2 regions of the Gluconobacter sp. Dm-74 genome follow, and region 1 is predicted to be linked to the other one. Evidence: riboswitches for the same ligand, from Rfam matches in the RefSeq annotation. Region 1 holds a riboswitch; the other holds the start of a gene.
The links. A riboswitch is a leader RNA that binds a small molecule or an ion and turns the genes downstream of it on or off. The one in region 1 is predicted to bind thiamine pyrophosphate.
Positions count from the first base shown of each region.

Region 1 (11,941 bases):
CCACCCCTGCCGCCAGAATCCCTGACAAAGACCCCACACCCAGCGCCCAGCGCGGCCCCAGCGAATTGGCTACCATCCCAACCAGCGGCGCCCCCAGCGGCGAGGACCCCGCGAAAACCGCAAAACGGATCGACACCACGCGCCCGCGCATGCCCGGATCGGTCGCAAGCTGCATGTAGCTGTTACTCACCGCCGTAAACGTGAGGGACGCCATGCCGGCCATGACCAGCGTGACCGCAAAAGCCCAGTATCCAGGCGAAAGCGCGCCCAGCAGACACGCCAGACTGAACACCACCGCCCCTTGCGGCAGCGCCGAAAACTTCATGGTCCTGCGGCTGGCAGCGAACAGCGCGCCCGTAATCGTCCCCACCGCCATGGCTGAATTAAGCACCCCGTAACCATGCGCCCCGACGTGAAAGACACTGACGGCCATGGTCGAAATATAAATCGGGAAATTCAGTCCGAAGGCGCCGAGCAGAAACAGCATGAACAGAATGGTCCGCAGGTCATCGCGCTTCCAGACATACCGCACCCCCGACAGCAGATCCTGCTTTTCCTGATGCGCGCTTTCCGGCTTTCGGGCCGAAAGACGGTGCAAATCCTGCGCCCGCAGGGACAGAAGCGACATCAGCACGCCGTAAAATGAAAACCCGTTGAGGATGAACGACCACCCCGAACCCAGTTCCGCAATGCAGAACCCGGCGACCGCAGGTCCGATCATGCGGCCTGCATTGTAAGACACGGAATTGAGCGCCACCGCATTCGGCAAGTCTTCCTCGCCCACGAGTTCACCCGCAAAAATCTGCCGGACCGGACTGTCGAATGCCGCAACACATCCACTCAGAAAGGCGAACAGATCCACCTCCCACAACCTGACCATCCCCGTCACCACCAAAGCCCCGAGTGCGATGGCCAGTGTACCGAGAGCAGCCTGTGTCAGAAGCAGAAAGCGATGCTTTTCCACCCTGTCGGCGATTTTTCCGGTCCAGAAAATCAGGAGAAGCGGCGGCGCAAGCTGAAGCGCCGTGACAATCCCGACTGCCGTTGCGTCATGCCGTGTCAGTTCCGTCAGGACCAGCCAGTCCTGCGTCGTCATCTGCATCCAGGTTCCGATATTCGAAACCAGCGCCCCCATGGCCCAGACGCGGTAATTCCGCCGCCCCAGAGACCGGAAGGCCCCGCCCATCATGGGCAGGCCCCGTCATTCAGCGCAGAAAGAAAGAGCGGACTGACAACCATGGGCGTCAGTGTCGGGAATATCGGCTCCGATGTCGAGACATGTCAGGAAAATGCGTCTTTCACTTTCCTGAAAAAACCTCAGAAACCCGCCGGAACCAGTTCACGGGGTATGGACCCCGGTCTCCTGCCTGCGGCCTGTGCCGGGCTGAAACGGAATTTGGACAGTTCGGCGAACAGATCCTTCGCCTCGTTGCTCAGATTCCGGCAGGCCACATTGACCTCTTCCACCATTGCGGCATTGCGCTGCGTCATCTGGTCCATTTCGTTGATGGCCTTGTTGATCGTCTCAAGACTCTCGGCCTCACCCGTCGTGGAGCGGGAAATGTCTTCAAGCAGCAACGTGATGCCGTCCACATGCTCACTGATGACCTTCATCGAGCGGTCCGCATCCCCGACGAGTTGGACACCCTCTTCCACTTGTCGGCCCGAAGACGTGATGATGTTGCGGATATCCTGCGCCGATTTTGCGGAGCGCTGCGCAAGCGCCCGGATTTCCTTGGCCACAACGTCAAAACCCTGACCGGCCTCTCCCGCGCGGGCTGCTTCGATCCCGGCATTCAGCGACAGAAGATTGGTCTGGAACGCGATTTCCTCAATCAGGCCCAGAATGCTCTCGACCTGTCGTGACGACGTCCGGATTTCGCCCATGGCCCGGTTGGCCGAATGCATGATCTCCGAAACCACGACGGTCTGCCCCCGCGTTTCAAGAGCCGTTTCACGCGCCCTCACCGCAGAACGCGCCGTTTTGCCGACCGTCTGGGTGATGCTGTTAATGGAGGCGGCAGACTGGGCCAGGGTAATGGCCTGACGTTCCGTCCGTCCACTCAGTTCTGTTGAAGCGGAGGCGATTTCGGCGGTTCCGTTAGCGATGACGGAAGTCGCATCGGAAATCTTGGCGATCGCCGTCCGATAGATCTGGATGAGCGTGTTGAAATTCTGCCGGAATTCCTCGAACCGGTCCTGAAAACCGTCGCCGAACATGAAGGTCAGATCACCTTCCTTCACAATCTCCAGCCCGGCACAGATGGTTCCGATCGTCTCATCCTGCACACGGCGAATCCGCTCGCTGCGGCCGGACAGTTCCTTCTGGATCTGCGCCGCACCGCGCGCTTCTTCCGCCGAATTTTCCTGAAGGGCCAACTGTTTCTGACTGTTCTCCCGGAACAACTGGAGAGAGCGTGCCAGCCGCCCCGCACAGTCATGGTGATGAAGGCACGGAATGGTGATGTTGAGAGCACCAGCCGCGACCTTCTCCGTCGCCGCCGTAATCTGCTCGAACGGTACGGCAATCACATGAATGGCGAACCGGGCGATCAGAAGTGTCAGTCCAACCTGAAACAGCAGCCCCATGCACTGCGACAGCATCTGTTCATGCTGGTAATGAACAAACAGACGATCGCAAAGCTGTTCGACAGCAAACTGTACTACGGCGATCAGAACAAGAAGCGCAAACAGCACCTTGATTTTCTGCCGGACATAGGCCGTTTTTTCAATCCAGTTGAGCATGATCGCCTTTATTGACCTCAGGTCTCACGCCCCGTTCAGGCACTGGCGTGATGTTTTTTGAAAACTATACATGTCGTTATTAATAAAGAATGAAGAATACTCTCGAAATTGTTTGCAACACTTCCCCTGCACGGCCCTGACAGAATCTGCTCATATTGACAATTTTCCGTCCCCGGAGGATTGCTGACGTTTCACCGTGGGGAGCCCCGACAAGGGGCTGAGATTCTGCTGGCATGACGCTTGTCCGTCATAGGGCGCAGTGACCCATTGAACCTGATCCAGTTCACACTGGCGGAGGGATGGTGGTCGCTGCCTGCCGGACGCATTTTCACGAACCCGCCAGCCAGCAGCTTGAACCCTTCCTGCCAGCGCTGAACTTTCATTGCTTGCAGGCGAGGCGTTTTCCATCATGGCCCACGGACACTCCGGAGACTCTGCGGTCCCCCGCCTGCGGTATCATGGCATCCTGCCCGCCCTGATCGGCACCACGGTCTGCCTGTCCGTCGCCCACGCGGCCGATACGACCAAATCGCCAACGCATCACACAGCACCCGCTCCTTCGGCCGCGACTGCACCGCGCCCGGCACCAGCCGAACATATTGTCGTTCACCGGCTTGCGGACAGCGCCCCCGGAAACCAGCCGGGAGGCGGCCTGATCCATCTGCAGGACGGCGTGAAATCCGTCAGTACGGTCAGTCAGGATTTCATTTCCAAACAGGCCCCGATGGCCACGGCCTTTCAGCTCGCGTCCATGCTGCCCGGCGCCAATGTATCCTCGTCCGATCCGATGGGATTTTCTCCCAATACCGATATCACCGTCCGAGGGCTCGATAACAGCGCCATCGGTTATGTGCTCGAAGGCATGCCGCTGAACGATGTGGCCGCCTATTCCGGCACGCCCAGCCAGTTCGCAGACAGTGAGAACTATCAGGAAATTGCCCTGTCGCAGGGCTCGGCCGATCTGGACAGCCCGGTCCTGAACGCCGCGGGGGGGTTAATGAACCTGACCTTCCGCGACCCTGCCAAAAAAGCAGGCGGCGACGCCAGCGTGTCTTACGGATCCTACAACACCAACCGCGAATTCATCCGCCTCGACACCGGCGATATCGCCCATACTGGAATCCGCGGCTTCGTCTCCTACTCCCACGGCGCGACCGACAACTGGCGCGGGCCCGGACGCGACGAAAAGCAGCATGTCGATTTCAAGTTTCTCAAGGAATGGGGGCAGGGCAACCGCGCCAGCCTTATCGGCACCTTCAACACAACCATCACAAGCTGGTATCCCGAGCCCACGATGGACACATGGAAATCGGACGGGATCAAAGGCCAGAACAACCTGCTGGCCCATTATGACAGCAGCAATCCGGAAAACGGCGCAAATTACTGGCGTCTGTGGCGGGACGGAGAGCGCACACTTTATGGCGGCGCTCCGGTCCATCTGACCCTGACCGACCATCTGACGCTGGACGTCACACCCTACGCGCAGCTTGCCTATGGCAACTGGCCGGGCGGAAGCACCCTGTCCGAAACCGGACTCTATCAGGGCACGCAGGCCCTGTCGGACACGCTGAACCTCCCCGGCGCGCAGGACGGCGTGGGCGTGGTCCGCGCGGATTACACCCAGCGCAGCTACCGCTCGGGCTTTACCAGCGCGCTTCACTATAAAACCGACTGGAACGATTTCGTCCTCGGGTACTGGTACGATTACGGTGACGACAACGAGCAGCAGCCCTTCACGGCGGTCCAGACCAACGGCTATGCGCCGGACATCTGGGCGCAAAACGGCCGCGACGTGATCCGCCTGTCCAACGGCGAACGCCTTCTGGGCGGCAGCTTTCACACCATTTCACAGACCAACGCGCTGTTCATCGGCGACCACATGTCTCTGCTGCATGACCATCTGGCCATAGACCTCGGGTTCAAGGCCGTCATGATGAGCCGCGATGGCACGAACAGCATGCCGGGCCCGCAATATCATGTCGGTTCCAACAGCATGGAGCCCCTGCCCCGCCTTGGCGTCCGCTGGCGCATTGACGCGGAAAACCAGATCTTCTTCAACGCCACGACCAATTTCCGCGCCCCGGACCAGAGCGCGCTGTACAACACCTATGACCCCTCTTCGGGCGAAATGTACGGAACCGGATCGGCTGACGTCCGGAACGAATATTCCATTTCCGAAGAACTGGGATACCGCCGCACGGGGCGCTGGATCATCGGTAGCCTGACGCTGTTCAACTACAACTTCACCAACCGCCAGGTTTCCACGCAGGCCGTCCAGAACGGCTCCATTGTCAGCACGACGATGAATGCGGGTGGCCAGACCTCACGCGGCGTGGACGTGGAAATCGGCCTGCGCCCCTGGCATCATTTCAGCCCCTATGTCTCAGGCGAGTACCTGCATGCCACGATCGACAACGACCTGATGTCGGGCGGCGACCTGCTGCGCACCCGTGGCCGCATCGCCGTGCGCAGCCCGACGCTTCAGGCCGCGGCCGGGTTGAGCTACGATGACGGGCATATCTTCGGTGTCGCCACCGTGCATTACACCGGCCACCAGTACGCGACGTTCACGAACGACGAGCGCGTTTCGGATCACACGACCGGCGATCTCGCCATCGGCTACCGCTTTTCGGACCATATCCATCTGCATCAACCGACCCTGCGGATGAACTTCATCAACATCACGAACGAACACTATCTTTCCGGCGTGGCGAGCCCGACCATGAATGCGAAAGACACAACCGGCGTGTATGGCACTACCATCGCCGGAAGTGCCCCAAGCTACTTCATCGGTGGCGGGTTTGCGGCCCTGTTCACCGCTTCGACGGGGTTCTGAGCATGGCGGAGGCTTCCGGACAGTTCGGCGTCAATGGTCCCGAAAGCAGGCGGGACTGGCCCGCACTGTCCGACGCAGAGGCTCGCAATGTCCTCTCCCGTTTTCCGCTTCCTTCCCCCGCAAGACAGGTCATTTGGCACGGACGACGCCCCTTTTCCTCCACGGGCGTCGTTCTGCTGGAGAATGGAAGCCGCGTTTTCCTCAAACGCCACGATCATTGCCTGCGCGATGCGACAGCCCTTGCGGAAGAACACCGCTTCATCACACATCTGGCTGAACAGGGCGTGCCGGTCGGCCAGACATGGCGCACCAAAAGCGGGGAGGCTGCACTCGATCTCAACGGATCCGCCTACGAAGTTTTTTCCATCATGCCCGGCCATGATTTGTACGAGACCGTGCAGTCCTGGGAACCGTTCCACAACGCCCGACACGCCTTTTCCGGCGGGCAGCGTCTGGGCCAGCTTCACGCGGCGTCCAGAAGCTTCGACGCCCCTGCGCGCCCTTCCCGCCGCCCGCTCCTCTCCACCTTCGAGGTCATCACATCTTCCGACCTGATGACCGGGCTGGAACGCTGGCTCCCACATCAGGCCGGGCTTGCCGAAGCCTTGACACACCACCGCTGGCGCGACGATCTCCCGCAGGCCCTCCTGCCCTTTCATGAACGACTGAAGCCACATCTCGGCACATTCCAGCCCCGCTGGGGCCATGGCGACTGGCACCCGTCAAACCTGTTCTGGACCGGCACCGGACCGGAAGCGCAGGTCTGCGGTATTCTTGATTTCGGCATGTCGGACCGCACCTGCGTCGCTTACGACCTCGCTGTCGCCATCGAGCGCACCGCTATCGCGTGGCTCGATCCCGAAAACAACTGTCCTGTCAGTCTCGACCGCCTCGAAGCCTTCCTGTCAGGCTATCGGACACACTATGCCCTTTCGGCGGAAGAACGCCGTCTGGTGCCGCTTTTCCTGCCTCTCGTTCACGTCGAATATGCCCTGTCCGAAGTCGCGTATTACGAAACACTCGTTCACGACAGAGCCGGGGTAAAAGCCGCCTATACGGACTATCTTCTGGGCCACGCCCACTGGTTCTCGTCCCCCACAGGCCAGCAGTTCCTGTACAAGCTGACGCATCTTCTCCAGACGGCGCCATGTCCCTGATCGAAATTCTGGGCGCCGTCCTCAGCGCGCTGGCCGTCTGGCTGACATCGCAGCGCAGCATGATCTGCTGGCCCGTGTCTCTGGCCGCGACAGGGCTGTATTCCTGGATTTTCCTTCACGCTAGGCTGTACGCCGATGCCGGGCTTCAGATCGCATTCTGCCTGTATGTCGTCTACGGCTGGCAGCACTGGCGCCAGATGGCGAAACCGGATGGTAGGATCCAAGTCCGCCGTCCGACACGCCCCACACTTCTGAAAGGGCTGCTCTGCGGCGCGACGGGAAGTGCTGTCTGGGCGTTCGTCCTTGCCCGCTTCACCAACGATCCCACCCCCATCATGGACGCCACTCTCACGGCCTACAGCATTCTCGCCCAGTACTGGGATACCATGCGCTATCGCGAAACCTGGCTGCTATGGATCGTGGTGGACAGCGCCTATGTGGCCCTGTTCATCAGCCGTGGCCTTTATCCGACAGCCCTGCTCTATGCCGGTTTTGTCGTGCTGGCAGCAAACGGATACCGGCTCTGGAAACCCGAAATTTCTGCCGGAGCGGCATCCGGCCCGCAACCCTGAATAAAAAAACCGCCCTGACAGGTCAGAGCGGCTTTTATCAAGAGAGCATTCAGTTGACCGGTTCATCCTCCGGCAGAGGCTGGATCTGACGCAGCTTGCCGTAGCGGTCATAATAAAAGACTGACGTTCCCCGCCGTTCGGCATAGCCGTCCGGCTGACCGTCCTTCGTCTGGAACAGCAGCCGGAAGGCATCCGGCTGCTCGATCACCTTGTCCCCCGGCGGACGATACCGATACCGGCTAAAATCGGCATGGCTCTTGGGCAGCGACGAGTTGTGATACAGGTCATGCATGCTCGGCTTCTTGGGACCGTCATCCGCATCCTGCGCCACAGCCGTACCAAGGGCCGCGCCTGAAACGGCAAGAACGGCCAGTACTGGGACAATCAACCTGCGCATGATGCTCTCCGGTCAGTGCGTTTGTACGGGCACCTTAGGCGAAACCGTCTTCTGGCTCCACCCACCACCGAGCGCGCGATACAATGTCACAATGTTCTGGAACCGCGCGGCCTTGACCATGATGTCGTTCTGCTGCGCCTGATAGAGGGTGCGCTGCTGCGTCAGGGTGGTCAGATAGCTGTCAATGCCTGCCTTGTAGCGCATGTTGGCCAGATCGAACGCCTGCTGCGACTGCGCCACCAGCTCGTCCATGTGGCGCTGCTGAGTCGTGTAGGTTTCCCGTGCCGTCAACGCATCCGAAACTTCACGGAACGCCGACTGTACGGTTTTTTCATACTGCGCTGCATTCTGACGGGACTGCGCCTTGGCCATCATCAGGTTCCCTTCGCTCTGCCCCCATGTCAGCAGCGGAATGCTGATGGACGGGGAGATGCTCCAGGTTTCGGCACCCGGCGTGAACAGCTTGCGGAACTGCAGCGAACTGGTGCCTTCCGAAGCCGTCAGCGTAAAGCGGGGGAAGAACGCCGCACGCGCTGCACCCACATTGGCATTGGCCCCGAGCAGGGTATGCTCCGCCGCACGGACGTCTGGCCGCTGCTCCAGCAAATCCGAAGGCAGACCCTCCGGCAGATCCGTGATCATGGTCTGCGATCCGAAAGGCGCCGGTTCCGGCAAAGTCGAAGGCAGCGGCGAGCCCACGAGAAGCTGAAGCGCATGCTCGTCATCCGCCAGAGCGCGCGTATATTGCGCCTCGTAGGCGGAAGCCTGCTCGACCTGTGTCTTGACCTGCGCCAGCGTCAGCGCATCCGTTTCGCCATTGTCATAGGAAAGCTGTGTCAGCCGCAGCGTATCGCGCTCGGACGCCAGCGTGGCACGCGTTACCCGGAGCTGCTCGCGATCAGCCAGCCACTGAATGTAGGTCGTCCCGATCTGCGAGACCGTCGTGATGAGAACGTTCCGCGCGTTCTCGACGTTGTTCAGCACCGTTTCCTTTTGCTGACGCGTCAGATTGCGGATGCGACCCCACAGATCGATTTCGTAAGACGAGAACCCGATCGACGTCTGATACAGACGCAGGGTCGAGATATGCTCACCAACGCCAGGCGCAAACGAGAAACCTGCCGTGTCGGATGGCGCCATGAACATCCCCTGCCCACCGGCCGAGATGATCGGGAACAGCGAGGCATTCTGGATCTCGTACTGGCCGCGCGCGACGCCCACAGCATCAAGCTGCGCTGCGATGTCGCGGTTGTTTTTCAGAGCCAGCGCCACGAGCGCCTTCAACCGCGGGTCGGTGAAGAAATCCTCCCACCCGAGATTGGACGCAGCCTGAGCCGCAGGCGTGTTCTTTGATGCCGTATCTGCAGGGTAGCTGTTCTGGATGGCCTGCGTGGGCCGGTGGTAAACCGGCGCCATGTTACAGGCCGAGAGCATCAGCATCCCGGCAAATCCGGAAGTCAGTCCGAGACGGGCCTTCATGCGCCGTGCTCCCCTTCAGCGACAGATGCCGCCTTGTTGTCCAGATGGGCGTACGGGTCTTTCCGGTCCCTGATCCGGCTGACCCGGAACAGACGCAGCACCACCACGAAGAAGACCGGGACGAAATAGACCGCCAGCAGCGTTGCCGAGAGCATGCCACCCACGACACAGGTGCCGATCGCCACACGCGCCGCCGATCCAGCCCCGGTCGCGATCGCCAGCGGAAACACACCGCAGACAAAGGCGATCGACGTCATGAGGATCGGACGCAGACGCTCGCGTCCGGCTTCCAGAACCGAATCTTCCAGACTTTCGCCACTTTCAAAGAAGGCTTTGGCGAATTCCACAATCAGGATCGCGTTCTTCACCGACAGACCCACCGTCGTGAGCAGTCCGACCTGGAAGTAAACGTCGTTGGCCAATCCGCGTCCCAGCGTCGATGCGATGGCACCCAGCACGCCGAGCGGGAGCACGAGCAGCACCGCGAACGGAATGGCCCAGCTCTCATAAAGCGCCGCCAGACAGAACATGATGACCACAACGGCCAGAGCATAAAGCGGCCCAGTCGATCCACCCGAAGCAAGCTGTTCGAACGACAGACCCGTCCACTCATAACCGATGCCGCGCGGCAGCTTGGCCAGAAGCTTCTCCATTTCCGTCATGGCCTGCCCCGAGCTTGCGCCCACGGCCGGCTGACCCTGGATTTCGTAGGAGTTCAGACCATTATAGTCCTCGACCTTCTGCGGCCCGTTGACCCAGTGCCCGGAGGCAAAGGCATTAAACGGCACCATCGTCCCCATCGCATTGCGGACATACCAGCGGTTCAGATCCTCCGGCGTCATACGCGCCCAGGCTTCACCCTGGATATAGACCTGCTTGACGCGGTCATTCCGCATGAACTGGTTGACGTAGATGGAGCCTAGCGCCCCTTCGATCGTCGTGTTGATGTCCGCATTCGTCAGACCGAAAGCATTGGCACGCTCACGATCAATATCGAGCTTGAACTGCGGCGCATCGTCCATGCCCAGCGGACGAACAGCCATCAGAAGCGGATTTTTCGCCGCTTCGCTCAGGATCTGGTTTCGCGCGGCCAGCAGCGCTTCATGGCCCAGATGTCCGGTATCTTCCAGCTCCAGATCGAAGCCGGTCGCATTGCCCAGTTCCATCACGGCAGGCGGATTGACGGCGAAGATCTGCGCTTCCGGGTCCATCCAGAAATGCATCATGATCTCACGCGACACGGTCATGGTCGTGTGAGCAGAACCCGGACGCTGGTCCCACGGCTTCATACGGATGAAGAACGCACCCGCACTCTGCCCCTGACCTGCGAAGCTGAAGCCCGTCATGGTGAAGACGGATTCAACATACGGACCGTAGGTCTTGAGAACGTAGTCGGTAATCTTGCGGTTGACGGCCGCCGTCTGCGCTTCGGTTGCCCCGTTGCGCATTGTGACCTGTCCGAAGATGATCCCCTGATCCTCGTCCGGCAGGAATCCGCCCGGCACGCGCATGAACAGGAACCCGACGAGCGCCGTCAGAAGAACGAACCCGATCATACTGACCACCGGCACGCGGATCAGCCATTTCACGCCGCCGATATAGCCGTTCGTCATGCGATCGAACGTCCGGTTGAACCAGGCTGCGGGCCCACGATCATGCCCCTTGTGGGTCGGCTTGAGCATGGACGCACAGAGGGCCGGCGTCATGACCATTGCCACCAGAACCGACAGCCACATGGCCGCGACGATCGTGATGGAGAACTGGCGATAGATCACACCCGTGGAACCGCCAAAGGCCGCCATCGGCAGGAACACCGCCGTCAGCACCAGCACGATGCCCACAAGCGCGCCCGAAATCTCGTCCATGGAGACGCGGGCCGCTTCTTTCGGTGACAGCCCTTTGTCCGTCATCACACGTTCGACGTTCTCGACCACCACGATCGCGTCATCGACCAGCAGGCCGACCGCCAGCACCATGGCCAGCATGGTCAGCGTGTTGATACTGTAGCCCACGATGGACATCAGCCCGAACGTTCCCAAAAGAACGACCGGCACGGCAATCGTCGGGATCAGCGTGGCGCGGAAGTTCTGCAGGAAGATCAGCATCACGATGAACACGAGGACAATCGCCTCGATCAGCGTTTCGACCACTTCATGAATGGAGAGCGTGATGAACGGCTCGGTATCCAGCGGATAGACGAGCTTCAGACCCTGCGGGAAATAACGGCTCAGTTCACCCAGACGTGCCCGAACGGCAGCCTCGGTTTTGAGCTGGTTCGCCCCTGGCGCAAGCTTGAGTGCCATCGCGGCGGCCGGATGGTTGTTGTAAGACGATCCCAGAGCATAGCTCTGCGCCCCAAGCTCGACCCGCGCCACGTCCTTCAGACGCACCTGACTGCCATCCTGCTGCACCTTGAGCAGGATTTCCTTGAACTGGTCAGGCGTGCTCAGACGGGTCGGACCAATGATCGTGGCATCGAACCCGATGCCCTTCTTGGCTGGCAGACCGCCAAGCTCACCCGAAGAAACCTGGATGTTCTGCGCCTGAATGGCGGACTGGACATCGCCGACCGTCAGGCCGAAATTGTAGAGCTTCGACGGGTCCAGCCAGACGCGCATCGCATATTCGGAACCAAACAGCGTATGATCGCCCACGCCCGAAACACGCGACAGCGGGTCGGAAATATTGGACGCGACATAATCCGAGATGTCCTGCCCGGACATGCTGCCATCTTCGGAAATGAAGGCCACGACCA
Region 1 covers NZ_JAERLX010000003.1:439,581-451,521, reverse strand. Annotated here, with positions in the region: gene JK208_RS07580 (MFS transporter) at 1-1,189, opposite strand, end outside; gene JK208_RS07575 (methyl-accepting chemotaxis protein) at 1,318-2,745, opposite strand; TPP riboswitch at 2,933-3,062, shown strand; gene JK208_RS07570 (TonB-dependent receptor) at 3,155-5,581, shown strand; gene JK208_RS07565 (phosphotransferase enzyme family protein) at 5,584-6,738, shown strand; gene pnuC (nicotinamide riboside transporter PnuC) at 6,729-7,310, shown strand; gene JK208_RS07555 (hypothetical protein) at 7,360-7,707, opposite strand; gene JK208_RS07550 (efflux transporter outer membrane subunit) at 7,720-9,186, opposite strand; gene JK208_RS07545 (efflux RND transporter permease subunit) at 9,183-11,941, opposite strand, start outside.

Region 2 (11,941 bases), on a different contig from region 1:
GCGTGCCACGCCGTGTGACGTCCGGAACATGAGCCGCCCACCAGTCCACCGCCGCCTGCCCCTGTGCCACGATCAGGTCGGGCGCGCTTTCCCCCTCGCAGAACGGGGCCAGCATTCCCCCCGCAAACCGCGATGCCGCCTCTGGACTGCCCTCCGGGACGATGACTTCCACGTCAAGACCCCGGTCGGAAAGGGCCGTGGCGCAACACAGCGCCGCTACCCCCTCCCCCAGGACGGAATGGATCATTCCGCCGGTTCCGTCACGGGAACATAAAGCTCGCCGCCTTCCCGGAACTTCCCGGCCATTTCTTCCATTCCGGCCTGCTTTTCTGCTTCCGCCCGGATGTCATGGGAAATCTTCATCGAACAGAATTTCGGCCCGCACATCGAGCAGAAATGCGACACCTTGTGCGCCTCTTTCGGGAGGGTCTCATCATGCATGGACCGCGCCGTATCGGGGTCCAGACCCAGATTGAACTGGTCTTCCCACCGGAACTCGAACCGCGCGCGAGACAGCGCATCGTCACGCATCTGCGCGCCCGGATGCCCCTTCGCCAGATCCGCCGCATGGGCTGCGAGCTTGTAGGTGATAACGCCGGTTTTGACGTCATTGCGGTCCGGCAGACCCAGATGTTCCTTGGGCGTCACATAACAGAGCATCGCCGTGCCGAACCAGCCGATCATGGCCGCACCAATGGCGGAGGTGATGTGATCGTAACCCGGCGCAATATCGGTCGTTAGTGGGCCAAGCGTGTAGAACGGTGCCTCGTGGCAGTGCTCAAGCTGCTTGTCCATGTTGGCCTTGATCTTGTGCATCGGCACATGGCCCGGCCCTTCGATCATGACCTGACAGTCCTTCGCCCAAGCGATTTTCGTCAGTTCGCCAAGGGTTTCCAGTTCCGCGAACTGCGCGGCGTCATTGGCATCCGCAATCGAACCGGGGCGCAGGCCGTCGCCCAGCGAGAACGAGACGTCATAACGGCGACAGATGTCGCAGATTTCATCGAAGTGCTCGTACAGGAAGCTCTCGCGATGATGATGCAGGCACCATTTCGCCATGATGGAGCCACCACGGGAAACGATGCCCGTCACGCGGCGGGCCGTCAGCGGGATCATGTGCAGACGGACACCGGCGTGGATGGTGAAATAATCCACCCCCTGCTCCGCCTGTTCGATCAGTGTGTCGCGGAAGATTTCCCAAGTCAGGTCTTCCGCAATTCCGCCGACCTTCTCCAGCGCCTGATAGAGCGGCACCGTCCCGATCGGCACAGGCGCGTTGCGGATGATCCAGTCGCGGATGTTGTGAATGTTACGGCCCGTCGAGAGATCCATGACCGTATCCGCGCCCCAGCGGATGGACCACACCATTTTCTCGACTTCTTCTTCCATTGAAGACGTCACAGCCGAGTTGCCGATATTGGCATTGATCTTCACGAGGAAGTTCCGACCAATAATCATCGGTTCGAGTTCGCGATGATTGATATTGGCGGGAATGATGGCACGACCCGACGCAATTTCCTGCCGCACGAATTCCGGCGTTACGAAATCCGGAATACTGGCTCCGAAATCCTCGCCGTCGCGCGCCTCTTTCAGGGCTTCCGTCCGGCCGATATTCTCGCGGATGGCGACGAATTCCATTTCCGGCGTGATGATCCCCGCACGGGCATAGGCCATCTGTGTCACCGCGCGGTCTCCAACAGCCCGCAGAGGACGGCGCTGCTGCGGAAAGCTCGGTGTCAGCCGGTCCCCCTGTGCAAAACCGTTATCAGCTGCCGTGATCGTGCGCCCCTCATACTCTTCCACGTCCCCACGATCGCGAAGCCAGTTGCCCCGGCTGTCCGACAGGCCTTTTGCGATGTCGATGCTGACGGAGGGATCGGTATAAGGGCCTGAACTGTCATAGACATTCAGCGGACATTCACCCGAAACTGCAATCTGCCGCAGCGGAACCGCGATGTCGTGATGCACGCCACGGACATGGATTTTGCTGGAGGCCGGCAGAGGGCCGGTCGTAATAGCGGGAATGGAAGCGTTCATGTGGTGTCTCCTCAAGCGCACTCGAAAAGACCCAAGAAACGTGAGGCAGAAAGGGAGCCGCTGCCCCCAGTGCCCTAACGGACACGGAAAAGGCCAGATCGGCCCGAGAGGGACATGCCCTCCGGTCTTCCTACGCCAGCATCAACTGGGTCAGGTTCAAAGGGTCGCCTCACCGTGGCGCCGGTTTCCCGACGTCACCAATTGGCCTCTCAGTCCCCTGGGCGGGACTCCCCTGACAGGAAGCGACAGTGCTGGAGAAGCGTCAGAAGATCAAGAGCAGAGTGCGTCTGCCATGCTCTTATGGTTCTGCAGCATGAGTGGGAGAATTATCTGACCACATATCTCGATGGATCTTCCATTTGCCATCCTGCTTGAGCAAAACGATCGTCTGTTTGCCGCGCTCAATCACCTGACCTTTGGTATCAAGCATCCTGATTTGAGAAAGGCTGGTTGCAGCGTTTTCGCCACCATAAATCTCGTAGTGATCGAATGTGGCACCGCCAACGAGATCAGGCCGCAAGGTCTTCTCAAAATAAGCAAGAATGGCAGCGCGGCCGGAAATTGGGTCTGCGTTGGGGGGCAGCAGTCTGGCGTCATCAGTGTAGAGGCGCGAAATTGCCTTAAGATCACCCTTGGCGAGATCGGCAGCAAACTGCTCGGTCACAGCCTTCACGGCAGCCGCATCCGGCGATTGCGTGCTGGCCGCCATGGCAGGCGCGCATTGCAGAACGAGCGCCATCGAGGCGCCGAGAAAAGAAGCGAACGGTTTTGTAAATGTCATGACGAATGTCCCGGTGATAAAAAGTCGTTGAAGCGATCGGTCCTGTATTTCAAAGCTGCGAACAACCGCCATCGACCACCAGTTCTGTGCCGACGACATATTGGGATTCGTCGCTTGCGAGGTAGAGAACTGCAGCGGCGATTTCTTCAGCCCGGCCCATGCGTCCAAGAGGAACGCTCGCAGCGAACTGGGTTTTAAAGTCTTCCACTTCGGCTTCAGAAAGACCGATCTTGTTCAGAAGCGGCGTTTCGATCCCGCCGGGTGCGACCGCGTTGACGCGGATTTTGCGACCGAGCAGCTCATAGGACCAGCTCCTCGCGAAAGACCGGACTGCCGCTTTGGCGGCGGCGACCAGCGACAGGCCGTGTTTGCCGGTCTGGTCGATAAACGAGGTCGTCAGAATAACGGATGCCCCCTCACGCAGTACGGGGAGTGCCGCCTGCATCGTGAACACGGCGCCTTTGACACTGACATCCATGACCTCGTCATACTGACGTTCATCAATGGACTGTAATGGTGTCGGAATGACGTAACCGGCATTTACAAACAGAATATCAAGCCCGCCTAATGCCTTCTTGACCTTGTCCACAACGGAAATCATGGCGTCGACAGACCGCACATCGGCCGCCAGAACCAGCGCCTCTCCGCCCAGTTCTGCACGCACATCGGCAAACCGGGTTTCATCGCGCCCCGTGACAGCAACGCGCGCTCCTTCTGCGACAAACCGCTTTGCAGTCGCAAGGCCGATACCGCTCGTACCGCCCGTGATGAGGGCAGTTTTTCCCGAAAGTCTCATATCAGATCCCCATATTAGAAAAACGTGACAAGCGTCCCGGACGCGATCACCGTTCCCGTTGATCCTATCAAAACGGGTTATGACCTAAAGGACTTATTTCCCTCTCTTTAAGACATATCGCCTTGCTATCCACATATGGCGCAAAACAAGGGAAATAGGTCCTTTTGGAAATCCCCTTAGGGCACTACGTCTCAAGACCGTCCAGCAACCAGCCCTATGAGGCAGGAGACATGAGGAGACGGAGATGCCTGAAATTTTCGATGAAACCTTCCCGGAAGAATTGACCGAGGCAGGGAGCATGCGGCGGCGCATGATGCTCATGGGGGGCGCTGCGATTGCCGCAACGGCGGCAACGCGCCTTCTGCCGGAAAGCGCACGGGCGGCTGTGCCGGGGACAGCCGAAAAGCCTATCGATTTTCTGTTTGCGATTTATCCGAACGGAACACTTCTCGATTTTGCCGGTCCCAACGAAATCCTGTCGCGCATTCCCAACACGAATGTTCGTTTTGCCAGTCCTGAGGGCGGTTTCGTCACGCTGGAAAAGGGCATTGTTTTCGGGCCAACGGAAAAGCTTTCCGATATCGACAAGGTCGATGTCATTTGCGTGCCTGGCGCCCTGAATCTTTCGGCCATGATGAAGCCCGAGACACTGGGGCATGTCCGGCGTCTGTCCGAGACGGCGAGATATGTAACCTCCGTCTGTACCGGCTCTATTATCCTTGCGGCTTCAGGGGTTCTCAAGGGACGGCGGAGTGCCTGTCATTGGGCATTTCTGAACATCCTCAAAGAATATGGAGCCATTCCCGATCCTGCGCGGATTGTGAAGGATGGACGCTTCATGAGTGGCGGCGGAGTAACGGCCGGTATTGATTTCGGTCTGGCGATCGCGGCTGAACTCCGTGGGGCGCAAGCCGCGCAGGAAGTGCAGCTTCTTGTGCAGTATGATCCGCAGCCACCTTTTCATGCTGGCAATCCTGCGGAGGCGCCCCCGGCAATTCGTGACGTGGTTTATAAGAAACTTCCGGGCTCTCAGAACGGCCTGATGCGCCCGGTTCTTTAATCTGTAGAGACCAGATACGCACCAGAAAATGGTGCGTATCTGTTTCAGGCCGCAGGAGATGGCAGAGTGTCGTCGGCGATCCATTCTCCGTGAAAGCCAAACGGCACCCGGACCGGCAGGCGTATTGTAGCGACAGGCTCCCCAGTAAAATCCTGAGCATCCAGAATAACAACATCGCTCAGATTTCGGGCCGAATCGTACACATAAGACATGATCCAGCCTTCATCTTCGGCAAGTGCCTCTGGTTTGCGCACGAAGATGGGCTCCAGCGTCATACGGTCGGGGCCATAATGATGGATTTCCGTGGTTCCCCGCAGCATGTCGTGTTTCATGGCAGGTCCGAAACGTACGTCCCGCCCCCAGTGAGCTGTATAGCCGAAGCGATAGGACTGACCGCCGAACCGGTCATTGATCCGTGGAAACTCAGTTCCGTGATCGTCAAGAAGCGTCTCGCTCAAGCGCCCGGAGCGCCGGTCAAGCGTCCAGCGAACGAGTGTGGGCGCGCCTTCGTTCGGGCCATTGCGATCGTGTTCAAACATCCGGGGATGACGCACGAGATCAATGATAGTCAGATCCCCATCGTCATAGGCATTTACGAAATGGAAAACAAAGCAGCGAGGGGCTTCAAACCACTGAATGTTCGTGACGTCTCCATTGCGGGGCAGCAACCCAATCTGCGCATCCCGTCGCTCATCCCAGAGCCAGGGAAATTTCGCCTTCGCATGTTCGGGCTGAAACGTAACCGGCAGATCGGGGATGACGATGAACGACGCGGTAAATGCCATATCATGGATCAGTGGAATATGGGGCAGATCGATCCTCGCTTTCGTCGTGGCATATCCGTTCTGATCGAGCGAAATATAGCGAACCGGCTGTCCGGGTTCATAGGCGAGAGCGTGCTGTTCGCCGGTTATGGGATCGAACTTCGGATGGCCGGTGAAGCCGGTTTCAAGAGTCCCGTTGAAATCCGCACGCGCGATGCTTTCCAACTCATAGTTCAACTCAACTGGAAGGCTGCCCGCTTCGACAACAGCATAGAGTTTTCCTCCAACACTGGTAAAATTCGTGTTCACGCTTCCATCCCGCCGACCGATGCCAGGCCCTTCGAGCGGAGGCAATTTTAGAGCAGCGACCACGGACGCATCCCTGACATAGCGGCTGCGATACCACTCTGCCCTTCCCTTACGCAAACGCAGTCCATGCGCCATGCCTGACCCTGAAAACCAGTGATATTGCGCAGGGTCTGGAACACTGGCGGGATTGGGACCGATACGCAGAAGCCGACCATTCAGGGCTTCAGGAATATGGCCGATGACCTCCAGATCAAAAGCGGTCGTTTCAACCTCGATCGGTTTGAAATTATTAGCGAGATAGGGGACCTCTGAGAGCATGGAGGCATGAGGTTTCGATATGAAGGTCATGGCGATTTCCTATGTGATATGTCATCACATTGTCATTCGTTGATCCAATGTCAACTTAAATGTTATACGTCATCACATGAAGCAAATAGCAGACGCAAAACCCTCCGGTTCTCGCAAGACCTATCATCATGGTGATCTGCGGAAGGTATTGCTTGATGCAGCCCTGGCGGAAGTCGCCGCTCATGGGGCGCAGGGTCTTTCCATGGCATCGCTGGCGCGCAGGGCTGGCGTGGCGCAGTCTGCGCCCTATCGTCATTTCATCGACCGTGAAGACCTTCTTGCCGCCGTTGCGACGGAGGGATTTGAACGCTTCACCGAGGCTCTTCTCGAAGCCGCGTCGGACGGAGACGATATGACCGCGCTGAACAGGATGGCGGTCGCCTACCTCGTGTTCGGAGAGAAAAATGTGGAGCTTTATCGTCTCATGTTCGCGTCGGGGCTGGTTCCGGGGGCTGCGCCCGACAGCGCCCTGAAGCGCGCAGCAAACGCCAGCTTTCAGCCGCTTCTCGATCGCGTCCGGACCTTAGGCCCGGCGGCATCACCTTTGTCGGCACATGTCAGATGGGGACAACTTCATGGTCTGGTCATGCTGAAGGCCGACGGGTTCATTCATGATCCACTGGAGGCACTAATGGGCGTCCTCTCTATTTGATCATCACTCAGCCTGAACTGTCCTGACGACCTGCGCGTCGGATCGCCTGCGGCGGATGGCCGTGCAGCTTGACGAACGCGCGGCGCATGCGCTCCGGATCGGAAAAGCCCACGGATTTTGCGATCTGCTCAATCGGTTCCGACCCGCTTTGCAGGCGGGAACAGGCTGCCTCCACGCGCAGACGCTCGACCGCTCGGGCTGGTGTCTCGCCCGTCTGACTGCGAAAGGCACGCCCGAACTGACGCACGCTTAACCGTGCTGCTTCCGCCAGACGTTCGATCGGAAGCGGCTCGACCAGATGCTCCCGCGCGAAGGCAAGCGCCATGCGGATACGGTCCGATTCCGGCTCCATCTGGGACATGGCCGAGAACTGTGACTGCCCTCCAGAGCGCCGATAAGGGACGACAAGCTCACGGGCGACGTCGCGGGCGATTGCAATGCCATGGTCGGTTTCAATGAGGGCCAGTGCCAGATCGATCCCGGCGGAAATCCCTGCGGACGTCCATACATTATGGTCGGAGATGAAGATACGGTCGGCCTCAACCCTGATCTGGGGATAACGCTGTTGCAACTCCGGTGCGAGACGCCAATGCGTCGTTGCGCGGCGGCCGTCGAGCAGCCCGGTTTCCGCCAGCAGGAAGGCCCCTGTGCAGACGCTCGCGACGCGGACGGTTCGTGCCGCAAGGTCCTTTGCAGCAGCGATGGCGTCGGGGTTTTGGAAAGGCCCGATGTCTCCACCGATGAACAGAACCGTGTCAAAAGCCGTGTCGCGGCTGAGTCGTGTGTCAATGGGAACACCCGAACTCCCGACGACGATGCCGCCGGGTTCGGAAATGACCGTCAGCCGATACGCCCCACCCTCAATGAGGGTGTTGGCCTCTTCGAAAGCCCCCAAAGGGCCTGCGAGATCGAGAATCCGGTGGTTCTGGCAGATAAAAAATCCGACGTGATGCATAGTCCTGATTTAAGGGAAAAATAAAATTCAGGCCATAGATTTCTTATTGTCCCTCGAAAGCGAGATCAGCTTGCACGAACGAAAATCGCAGTTTCACGCTTTCACAATCAATATCCACACAGGATTGTAACAGCGAGACAGATCGCGCCATAAACAATCAGAAAAATCCATGGCAAGGAGGAAAGAATTGCCTCCATGACCGCATGCAGACTTCTGAAATTATGTTCAAAATCTGTACTGCCGCTCCGCTTGATCTCTCTTTTCATGTCTCGGCACACCGTTTGACGAACGCGTGCATCACGTCGAAACCCAGCGCGAACAAACCCATGGGCTCCATAACGTAAAACACGATCAACTCAGCCGCAGTAAACGCCAGATGAAAACAGTGCGCTTTCACGACACACCTCCAGAAACAGGCTCCAGCCAGATCAGCCGGTCAGTGCCTGTTCTTTTAGGAAGCGATTCTTTCACCCGTATGTCGCAAATATCTCCGCCCTGAAATATGGCCGTACCGTCAATTCCGAACAGCTCTGCCCCCACCGGAATCAAATGAGGACATCAGTAGAATGGCGGGACATGAAAAATGTGTCTGAGCTGAAATAAAGCGCTCATATAAGAGACATCATGAGTAGAAGCTGGTGTGATATCAGGAGAGAATGACAGTCATGCCTCATCTCCTTATCGTGGACGACGACAGGGACATTCTCTCCCTGCTCACCCGATTTCTCGGCAAACATTCCTATACCGTCTCGGTCGCAGAGGATGGTCCTGCCATGTTCTCACGTCTGGGTTCAGAAACAATTGATCTGGTCATCCTTGACGTCATGCTGCGCAACGAGGATGGCTTCAGTCTCTGCAGACGCCTCAGAACCAGCTCCAACATTCCGGTCATCATGCTCTCTGCGATGGCCGAGCACACGGATCGCGTTGTCGGTCTCGAGATTGGAGCGGACGACTATCTCACCAAACCCTTTGACCAAAGGGAACTGCTGGCCAGAGTAAAAGCTGTCCTCCGCCGAACAGCAGACAGGACTGACAGCATTCCTGTGAGCGAAGCGCGCCCGATCCTGTCTTTCGGAGGCTGGCGCCTGGACGTCGCACGCAGGGAACTCCGCTCGAAAGATAATGCACTCGTTCTTTTGTCTGGTGGAGAGTTTGAGCTTCTTTTGGCCTTTGCAGAACATCCCCAGCGGGTTCTGACCCGCGACCAGCTCCTCGATCTGGCAAGGGGGCGAAATCATACGGCGTATGACCGCAGCATTGATGTTCAGATCAGCCGCCTGCGCCAGAAGCTGGAGGAAGACCCCAAAAATCCAATCGTGATTCGGACAGTCCGGAACGGTGGTTATCTGTTCTCTCCGGAAGTCAAACGTCTGTGACCCGTCTTCGCTGGTTTGAAGACACCATTACACGCCGTCTGGTGACGACGGTGGCTCTGGCCGCAGCCACAACGGTCGGGTTGTTGCAGTTATTCTTCCTGTTTGGTGGGCACTGGGCACAACCCAACATCGAGCAGACTGGCCTTCTTCAGGAAGTCGCTGCCATCACACGCGTCATTACAGCGGCTCCTGCGGCTGTACGCCCGAAAATTGCACAGGCGGCTTCCACCGAAGGTTTTCAGTTCAAGTGGTTTGCCGCAGACAGCCGTACTGCGGAAATGCTGAAAACCGCGCATTACAATCCGTATGAAGTCCAAATGGGACATGATATCATTGCATCCCTTATCGGCGGAACGACAAGAAGCATGGACGCATTTTCCGTCGATAATCCCGTCGCGCAGGCTCCTGATATTTCCGTTGATCCTAAAAAATATCCTGATGCATCGTTTATGGCGCTACAGCTCGACGATGGAAGCTGGCTGGTCTGTGCCGCTTTGGTGCGGTACTGGGGATTTTTCTGGCGCGAACGCCTCTTGCTGGAATTCGCCACGATTGCCGCATGGGTGATTGCCGTCTCTCTCATTGCCTCTCGCCAGCTTTCCAGACCCATCGAAAATCTGGCGAAAGATGTTCGTCTTGCCGGAATGAACCCATCCTCCGCTCCCATTCCGGCCACCGGTCCGCGCGAACTTCAACTGGTTGCCCAGACGATCAACGCCATGAGGGACCAGATCCAGAAATTCATTGCGGCACGCACCACCATGCTGGCAGCCATTTCGCACGATCTCAGAACGCCACTGACGCGACTGCGTCTGCGGGGAGAGTTCATCGACGATATGGAACAACAGGCACGGCTGTTCCGGGATGTCGACGAAATGCAGGCCATGGTCGATGGCGCCCTGTCGTTTTTCAGAGATGATGCTGTCTGCGAAGAGATGACGACTTGCGATCTTCCAGGGATTTTACGAACCATCGTCAATGATTTTGCGGATCAGAACATTATTCTCGAATATTCCGGACCCGTAAGAGCAACCTCTCAGGGGCGTCCTTTTGCTCTCAAACGCGTTTTTACCAATCTGGTCGAAAATGCCGTCAAATATGCCACGGTTCCTTCCCTCGAACTGAGATGCATGCCAACGCAGTCTGTCATCACGATCAGGGATCATGGTCCAGGCATCCCTGACGATCAGATCGGGCGAATTTTCGAACCCTATTTCAGAGGCGACAAATCCAGAAATCGGGAAACGGGCGGCATTGGTCTGGGGCTGACATCCGCCCTCAGTATCGTCCAGACCCATGGCGGCGAAATCAAAGCGTCCAATCACCCGGAAGGCGGCCTCGAAATTCAGGTTATTTTACCGAAAACACCCTCAGATTTCCCTGATCGCATCGTGGCGATATTTTGAATCGACACCAGTTTTCCTGAATGGAAAATCGTTTCTGAAATAATATTTCATCCCCGACATAATAGCGAGATAATCTGGAAATCCTCGCCAGATAAACCTCCTCCAGCAGCGTCGCTTCTACCAGCAGAGCGATCTGCACACTCAGTGTTCTGCTGTGGGGAGAGTTAAAAATGACATTATTACCTGCGCCATATCGCGCCCAGCTTCGTCAGGCAGCGCACTCACGGATTCTGAGCGTTGCAGAAACGTTTTCACGCTCCCGGTTCGGACACTTTGCAAGCACAATATTGCTCATACCCAAGCCCCTCATGCGAATCACCGCCTACAACGCTCCCATGATGGCGTTACTCGCGCTCACCGGTTGCGCCGGGCAGAACGTAACGCATTCCGGCTTCCTGCCAGAGAAAACCTATGGCGCCATGACCTCGCAAAAGGGCCATGTGGACGACCATATCTACGTTAAACCCGGTCTGGATGCCTCAAAATACCAAACCGCTGTCATTGATCCCGTAACCTGGCATCCAGTGGCCAACGCCCCCCATCTCAAGCCGGAAGTCGCGGCCCGCATGACAAACGCCTTCACAGCCGAAATCAAAAAGAATATCGGCAAGATCTATACAGTCGTTAATGCATCCGAGTGTGGAACCTGCGCGGACGCTGTTCATATCCGCGCCGCCATCACGAATATCCGTCGCAGCAAATGGTATTACAATGCCATTCCCGTTGTCGCCGGGTTTGCAGCCGGTGCGGCTGGTGGCGGCCTGCCCCCTATTCCACCCCCGTTTCCCGGCGGAGCAAGTGAAGAACTGATAGCCGTCGATGGCGCAACCGGAGAAACCTTGATTGCAATCGCGACCTATAATAACGGAATGCCCTGGAATATGATGGGCCAGTGGATGCCATATCTGCATGCCAAACGGGCGTTCCATCTTGCTTCAGAGCTTCTGCTCGAAGAATTCAAAAAGAGTGGCGCACCACCGCTTCCGGAAAAATAATACTTCCCTCGGAATGACTTTTACCGAAGCGGAGATAATGATGAAATCTCATAGCCTGTGATCCCGCCCGTCATGCCTTTTGGAAGATGGCCGGCAAAACAGCCGATAAAATCGGACTCTGCTTCAAACCACCAATGGTCCGTTCAGGACCGCGGCACCACACCGGCGCGCTTTACGACAAGGCTGAGCGCTGTACCCTTGTGAAAAGCGATATGGCCGGTTTTAAGACTCTCTATTTCATATTGAGGTTGGTCTGACGTTGCATGATGCTCATAGCCATTGACCAAAAAATGCGCCGAATGGACGGCTCTGATCCGTCCACTGACATATCCCGCTTCTGAGTTCCAGGAGACGATATCTCCAATTTCAAACACCTGCGATTGCATAGAAACTCCGCACCCCGTGTGAATTACGAAAGAAGAGCGAGATCCTCCACCCGCCCTTACCAGCTGTAAGTGA
Region 2 covers NZ_JAERLX010000006.1:62,912-74,852, reverse strand. Annotated here, with positions in the region: gene JK208_RS10115 (FAD-dependent oxidoreductase) at 1-247, opposite strand, end outside; gene thiC (phosphomethylpyrimidine synthase ThiC) at 244-2,037, opposite strand; TPP riboswitch at 2,148-2,281, opposite strand; gene JK208_RS10105 (SgcJ/EcaC family oxidoreductase) at 2,336-2,890, opposite strand; gene JK208_RS10100 (SDR family oxidoreductase) at 2,868-3,614, opposite strand; gene JK208_RS10095 (DJ-1/PfpI family protein) at 3,859-4,674, shown strand; gene JK208_RS10090 (carotenoid oxygenase family protein) at 4,719-6,095, opposite strand; gene JK208_RS10085 (TetR/AcrR family transcriptional regulator) at 6,172-6,747, shown strand; gene JK208_RS10080 (GlxA family transcriptional regulator) at 6,755-7,702, opposite strand; gene JK208_RS10075 (response regulator) at 8,359-9,081, shown strand; gene JK208_RS10070 (cell wall metabolism sensor histidine kinase WalK) at 9,078-10,487, shown strand; gene JK208_RS10065 (DUF3313 family protein) at 10,658-11,482, shown strand; gene JK208_RS10060 (DUF2945 domain-containing protein) at 11,626-11,868, opposite strand; partial or broken gene JK208_RS10050 (autotransporter domain-containing protein) at 11,925-11,941, opposite strand, start outside.
Region 2: another riboswitch for thiamine pyrophosphate. It lies ahead of thiC (phosphomethylpyrimidine synthase ThiC); the one in region 1 lies ahead of JK208_RS07570 (TonB-dependent receptor).